3 regions of the Lysinibacillus sp. UBA5994 genome follow, and region 3 is predicted to be linked to each of the others. Evidence: riboswitches for the same ligand, from Rfam matches in the RefSeq annotation. Region 3 holds a riboswitch; each other region holds the start of a gene.
What was found. Region 3 has a riboswitch for cobalamin ahead of nikA (nickel ABC transporter substrate-binding protein). Riboswitches for the same ligand answer to the same signal wherever they lie in the genome.
Positions count from the first base shown of each region.

Region 1 (2,278 bases), on a different contig from region 3:
AAGCCTGCACGTTTTGGTATTTTCGTTAAAATATCTGGTACATAATGATATGTCACCACGATGACATCTGGATTTTTTGCGATAATTTGTTCTGCATCAATTTTATACCAATTATCGCCATCTACAGCTACATTGTCTGCATTGATCATTTCAAGCATCGCGTTCATAAATGTACCATTGCCAGCTGTATAAATATCTGGCTCATCTGATGCTTCAACTAACACTTTTTTGGGTTCAACATCCTTGACTTTAGACAAAACTTCTTCTACTTTTGCCTTCATATTAGCGACAATTTTTTCTGCCTCTGGTAATTTCCCTGTAGCACGTCCAAGTTGCTCAATTGTTGTATATGTTTCATTAAAGTCTTGTGCATTTTTTACAACAAATACTTTCAAACCTGCTGATTCAAGCTGTGCAATAGCCTCTTCTGAAAGAGACATGCTAGATTCGTGTGAAAAAACGATATCTGGTTTTAAGGCAATAATTTTTTCAATATCGTATTCCATACCCCCAACCTTATCCTTCTCAGCTGCCTCTGGCGGATAATCGTCGTTGTCCGTAACACCAACTATTTCATCATTTAAACCTAGTCCAAAAAGGATTTCAGTATTACTCGGAATGAGTGAAACAATTTTCTCAGGAGGTGCTTCAAGTGTAATGTCCTTACCAAGGGCATCTGTTATCGTCATTGGGAATGTTGCTTCATCCACCTGTGCTGTTTCTTGCTGTGTTTGCTGCTCGTTAGATGGTTTGTTATCTTTTGCTTCCTGCCCACAAGCAGCTAGCAAGCCTACTGCTAAAAATGCTGATAATCCTATTTTCCAAAATTTCTTCATGTGAATCCTCCTTCGTTGATCCGTGCGACATTTCGCTTTACTCTACATCAAAATAAAACCCCTCATCTTTGATCGATGAGGGGGCAAAATCGCACCAAAAAACTGATACAAAATCCACCACCCTATCCTCGTAGGTTGTCATGTCGTTATAAAGGCAGGTCTCCTGGCTAGTGCTACTTGCGATTTTTCAAGCCTTCCCGAAATCTTCAGTGGCATCATTTGAAAAAACTCACACTTACAGTGGCGGGACCGCATCGGAATTACACCGATTTCCCTTTTCACTTTACTTAAGTAAAGAACCTTTATAATATTCAGTTGATTTCATTATACATGAAAATGAAAAAAGTCGCCTCCATTCAAGACGACTCCCCGGCCATTATACAATTTCAGAAAAGTATTGGACTGTTTTCATTTGAGCACCCATTTCTCTTAATGACCATGTCTGTTCTAAATAAACGTCTGCTAGTTTTTCATATTTCCCACCAAATTTATGTGCCCACTCAACCGCTATGACACTTTCATAAAGGTGAGCCATTTTTTCCGCCATACCTTTAGCTTCAAAAGTTTTCGTTGCCTCGTCTAAAGCGCTAAAAATTTGCAGTTTCACAGACATATTCGCCAATTGTTCTTTAACGATTTGTACTAGTGAGCTGTCAGCTAATTTGTCTAATCGTTCCTCCATCTCCTGTACAAACAGTTCATGAGCATGAAACTTATCTACTAAACGAATGAGTTCTAAGGCCAAAATATTAGCCGTCCCTTCCCACACCGTTAACACTTGGGCGTCTCTTAATAAGCGGGGCGTTACAAAGTCTTCTATATAGCCATTACCTCCGTGTAATTCAATTGCCTCACTAGCATAATGAACAGCTTGCTCTGCTGTTTCCTTTTTCATAATGGCAATATATAAACGATTCATAATAAGATCTTGCTGAGTTCCCTGTCCACTTGTCACTTTATCGTATAATTGGATAAGGTCAAAAACTGTCGCTACTTCCACGTGCAACTTAGCTGCAAATTTCCCTAAAGTATCCTGAATCATAGGGTACTGTGTTAAGGGCTTGCCAAATGCATGTCGATTGCTTACATAATGTTTTGCCTCTAAGAAGCCGCGACGCATAATACCAATTGAAGCGACTGCATTACAAATTCTAGAGAGATTTAGTGCTTCTAGCATATAATAAATCCCTTTATTTTGCTCCCCTACAACATAGGCAAGTGTACCATCAAATTCTACCTCACCAGAGGGAACTGCCCGAACGCCTAGCTTATCTTTCAGTCGGCGAATACGTAGATGATTTGTTGTTCCATCTTCTTTGCGCCAAGGAACTGCAAACAATGTTAAGCCTTTGGAACCTGCTGGCGCACCTTCTAGACGTGCCAATACCATCGCTACACCACACATGCCCGCATTTGATGCAAAATATTTTTCACCATATAGA
Region 1 covers NZ_DJAU01000007.1:14,744-17,021, forward strand. Annotated here, with positions in the region: gene B3D98_RS02205 (ABC transporter substrate-binding protein) at 1-836, opposite strand, end outside; cobalamin riboswitch at 973-1,155, opposite strand; gene B3D98_RS02210 (acyl-CoA dehydrogenase family protein) at 1,213-2,278, opposite strand, start outside.
Region 1: linked by a shared signal. The riboswitch ahead of B3D98_RS02205 (ABC transporter substrate-binding protein) and the one ahead of nikA (nickel ABC transporter substrate-binding protein) in region 3 are both predicted to bind cobalamin.

Region 2 (2,278 bases), on a different contig from region 3:
GCCTTCATAAAGGTTAAACGCTGGTGCCCATCATGACGAATCTTAAAAACCTCGCCCTCAAACGGGGCATCCTTGTCAAAATGGGAAGCCGTTAACAGCGGGAGCTGGTCAAGAAATTCCTGAATGCCCTCATCCTTTAAGGCCGAGCCAGCAAAGCAAGGGAAGGCACCTTCATTTTTAATCATTTCCTTTAATTGAGCAAGACACTGTTCATGCTCCAATGACTCATTTAGAAAGGCATCAAGCAATTTTTCGTCGCGCTCCGCCAGCCATTCCATAATATTATTTGATACATAGTCTGCTCGCAGTGGCTCATCGATGAACAAAACATGCTGAGAGCAATCTTTGCGAAGCTGTCTGATGACAGCCTCCATATTGGCACCCTCACGATCCATTTTATTGATAAAGAAGAAGGTAGGGACATGGTATTGACGTAAAAGTTGCCACACTGTTTCTGTATGGCCCTGTATCCCTTCGACAGCGCTAATGATAATAATGGCATAATCCATCACACGAATAGCACGCTCCATCTCAGGGGAGAAATCGACATGCCCTGGCGTATCAATCAATGTGTATGTATCATCGCCAATATTCATGCGCCCTTGCTCGGCAAATATCGTAATGCCTCGTCTGCGCTCTAGCTCATGATGATCAAGAAAGGTATCCTGATGATCAACTCGCCCCCGTGCTTGAATACTATTTGTATGAAAAAGCACTTGCTCAGAGAAGGTCGTTTTTCCTGCATCCACGTGCGCAAGTACACCTATTGTTTTGTACATAAGAAATCCTCGTTTCTATAGAATGCTATCTTTTTATTGTAACAGAATACTAGCTTCTATATTTCTTGTAAAATAGTTCGTCTTTATGTCAAAATAGTGCTAATATAATGATGATTATACTTTTAGTGTCATACTACTGATTGCGCGATAAATTTTCTTCTGCTAGTCTATCAATAGTATTGACCATTATAGAACGTATTGGTGCAAATGGCATTTGTCATTTGCTTAAAAGGGAAATCGGTGCAATTCCGATGCTGTCCCGCAACTGTAAATGGGGAGTCTATACAGCATGCCACTGTAGTGAAACTATGGGAAGGCGTATAGATGATGAACCTAAGCCAGGATACCTGCCAGTATGTATTTTTTGACTAAGAACCACGAGGATGGGGATAGTGATGAAGGTAATAATGATACCGTTATTTCACTATGCTACTCTCTTGGCGACAAGAGGGTTTTTTTATGCCCTTCCAACTACCTTAGTAGTAAAGAAGTCTCTGATTTCTTTCTATATTTTAACAGCAAAGGAGAAAAGGACATGAAGAAATGGAAAAGTATATGGCTGATGATGATCATTGCCTTGGTCGCTGTTTTAGGGGCTTGTAACGCAAAGGACAAAACGGAATCAGCTGCACAAGGTGAAAAGGTTGAGCCATCTGAGGCGGCAGCAGAAGTAACCATTAAAAATAATGACACAACTCAAACATATACGGAAGCACCAACAAAAGCGATTAGCTTAAATCAACATGTGACAGAAATTATGTTAGCACTTGGTTTAGAGGATTCTATGGTAGGGACAGCTTACTTAGATGATAAAATCTATGAACCACTGCAAGAGGCATACGATAAGGTCCCTGTTCTTTCCGATCAATACCCAACGAAGGAGCAAGTCATCGATGCCGAGGCAGATTTCCTATATGCTGGCTGGAAAAGTGGCTTTGGCGAAAAGGGTGTAGGCACACCAGAAGAGCTTGAAGAATTAGGCATCCATACGTATTTACATACGGCTTCCAACATGACAAAGCCAACAATAGAGGATATTTTCACTGATATTCGCAATATCGCGAAGATTTTCCGTATTGAGGATCGTGGCGAAGCTTTAATTGAGCAAATGACGAAAGATGTAGAGGCAGTACAAGCTAAATTACCAAAAGATAGCGAAAAATTACGTGTTCTTGTGTTTGATAGCGGTGAAAAGGATGTATTTACAGCTGGTCAAAACTTTATGAATGAGCTTGTGACAATCGCGGGTGGACAAAATATCTTTGGTGATGTGGAATCAGGCTGGACAACTGTGTCGAAGGAAGATGCAGTAGACCGCAACCCAGAGGTAGTTGTCGTGATTGATTACGGTGAAACAACGGCAGACCAAAAGATCCAATTCTTAAAAAATGATCCAGCCTTAAAGGAGATGGAAGCGGTCAAAAATGAGCGCTTTGTCATCCTGCCACTTTCAGCAGCGTCTGAAGGGGTTCGTGCGGCAGAGGCCATTGAAATTTTAG
Region 2 covers NZ_DJAU01000012.1:377,485-379,762, forward strand. Annotated here, with positions in the region: gene B3D98_RS04585 (elongation factor G) at 1-779, opposite strand, end outside; cobalamin riboswitch at 962-1,148, shown strand; gene B3D98_RS04590 (ABC transporter substrate-binding protein) at 1,315-2,278, shown strand, end outside.
Region 2: linked by a shared signal. The riboswitch ahead of B3D98_RS04590 (ABC transporter substrate-binding protein) and the one ahead of nikA (nickel ABC transporter substrate-binding protein) in region 3 are both predicted to bind cobalamin.

Region 3 (2,278 bases):
TTACCGCTGTTTCCAACAACTACAATCGGTAGCTTCCCGCAATCAGATGAAGTGAAAAGAAATCGTAATGCGTGGCGAAAGAAACAATTATCGAATGAAGCCTATGAAACATTTTTAGAAGACGAAACAAAGCGCTGGATCTCCATACAAGAGGAATTAGATATCGATGTACTTGTTCATGGTGAATTTGAGCGTACAGATATGGTCGAATATTTCGGTGAAAAGCTGACTGGCTTTGCCTTTACAGAGAAAGCGTGGGTTGTTTCATATGGATCACGCTGTGTGAAGCCTCCGATCATTTATGGAGATGTTGCATGGGCTTCACCAATTACCGTAAAAGAATCCGCCTATGCCCAAAGCCTAACGAAGCGATTTGTAAAAGGCATGCTGACAGGGCCAGTAACAATATTAAATTGGTCCTTTGTGCGAGATGATTTGTCCCGTAAAGATGTCGCTTATCAAATTGCATTAGCACTCCGTAAAGAGGTGGAAGCACTAGAAAACGCAGGTATATCAATTATTCAAGTGGACGAGCCAGCGTTAAGAGAAGGTTTACCGCTTAGAAAGGAGGAATGGGGGGCTTACTTAGAGTGGGCTGTCAATTCCTTTAAGCTTGCGACATCTAGTGTCAAAGATGAAACACAAATCCATACACATATGTGTTACTGCGAGTTTAATGATTTCATCGAACCAATTAGCGCACTAGATGCAGATGTGATTTCCATAGAAACATCACGAAGTCATGGGGAACTTATTACCTCACTACAAGTACAGCCCTATAAAAAAGGAATTGGCTTAGGCGTCTATGATATTCATAGCCCTCGTGTACCAAGCGAGGATGAAATGCTCGCTATTATGAAAGATAGTCTACAGGTGCTGGACCGTTATCAATTCTGGGTGAATCCAGATTGTGGCTTAAAAACGAGAAAAGAAGATGAAACCGTTGCAGCTTTAGCGAATATGGTTGCTGCTACTAAAACGTTGCGTCAAGCTGTACAGCAATCTACATCAAGCTAACGAAATGATTTTTAATCTACTACATCTACTCTCCAATAACGAAGACTAGGGTAAATCCCTAGTCTTTTTATGTTACGTCGATATATATATATTATCTTCAGAAAGTAAAATTGACGTGAACAGGCGAGCATGTTATGTTTATTACTAATTTCATAGCAATCATTACAAGTTTGAGTGAAATCGTCTTTCATTCAATTAAAAGGAAAATGGGTGAAAATCCCATGCTGTCCCGCAGCTGTAAATGAGGAGTTTTGTTTCAAATACCACTGAGTGAGTACTTGGGAAGGTGAAACAAAATGATGATTCATGAGCCAGAATGCCTGCTTGTAAGAAGATTCATTGATGATCTACGAAAGATAGGGAGATGGATGGAGACTTGCTCATCGTGGGTTTTTCTGTCCTTATTCTTTTTTAGAATAAGGTTTTTTTATGCCTTCTCTTCTTCAACAAGTAGATGTATTTGTACTACGAATAGAGATAGGAGACAGAAAATGAGATTGACAAAGTATTTACTTCCTTTCCTGCTTGTCCTGACGTTCAGTTTACTTGCTGGCTGTACAGGCACGGATGAAGAAAAGGAAAAGACCTCAGCAAACCAAACAGATGAAAAAATAATAACGATTGGCTGGCCATTAGATGTCGGTCCATTGAATCCTCATACATATTTACCGAATCAAATGACTGCCCAAGCAATGGTTTATGAATCCTTGGTGGAATACAATGATGATGGTACTGTTACGCCTAAGCTCGCCGAAAGCTGGGACATCTCTGAGGATAAAACTTCGTATACTTTCCATCTAAGAAAAGACGTGAAATATTCAGACGGCACTGCATTTAATGCAGATAATGTCATTCGTAACTTTGACGCCGTTTTAGCGAATCGAGACATGCATTCTTGGATGGGCATGGTTAACCACATGAAAGAGGTTGTAAAAGTAGATGATTTTACAATTCGTCTGCAATTGGATGAGCATTATTATCCAGTCTTAAACGAACTTGCCTTCGTCAGACCTTTCCGTTTTTTAGGGGATAACGGATTCCCAAAGGATGATATGACGCAAGATTCTATCAAAGCACCGATTGGAACAGGCCCTTGGGTATTAACTGAATACAAAAAGGACGAATATGCATTATTTAGTCGCAATGAAAACTATTGGGGAGAAAAACCACTAGTTGAACAAATAAAAGTAAAAATTATTCCTGACTCAGAATCTATTTCATTAGCATTTGAAAACGAAGAATTAGATTTAATTTATGGGCG
Region 3 covers NZ_DJAU01000026.1:139,383-141,660, reverse strand. Annotated here, with positions in the region: gene metE (5-methyltetrahydropteroyltriglutamate--homocysteine S-methyltransferase) at 1-1,017, shown strand, start outside; cobalamin riboswitch at 1,167-1,359, shown strand; gene nikA (nickel ABC transporter substrate-binding protein) at 1,509-2,278, shown strand, end outside.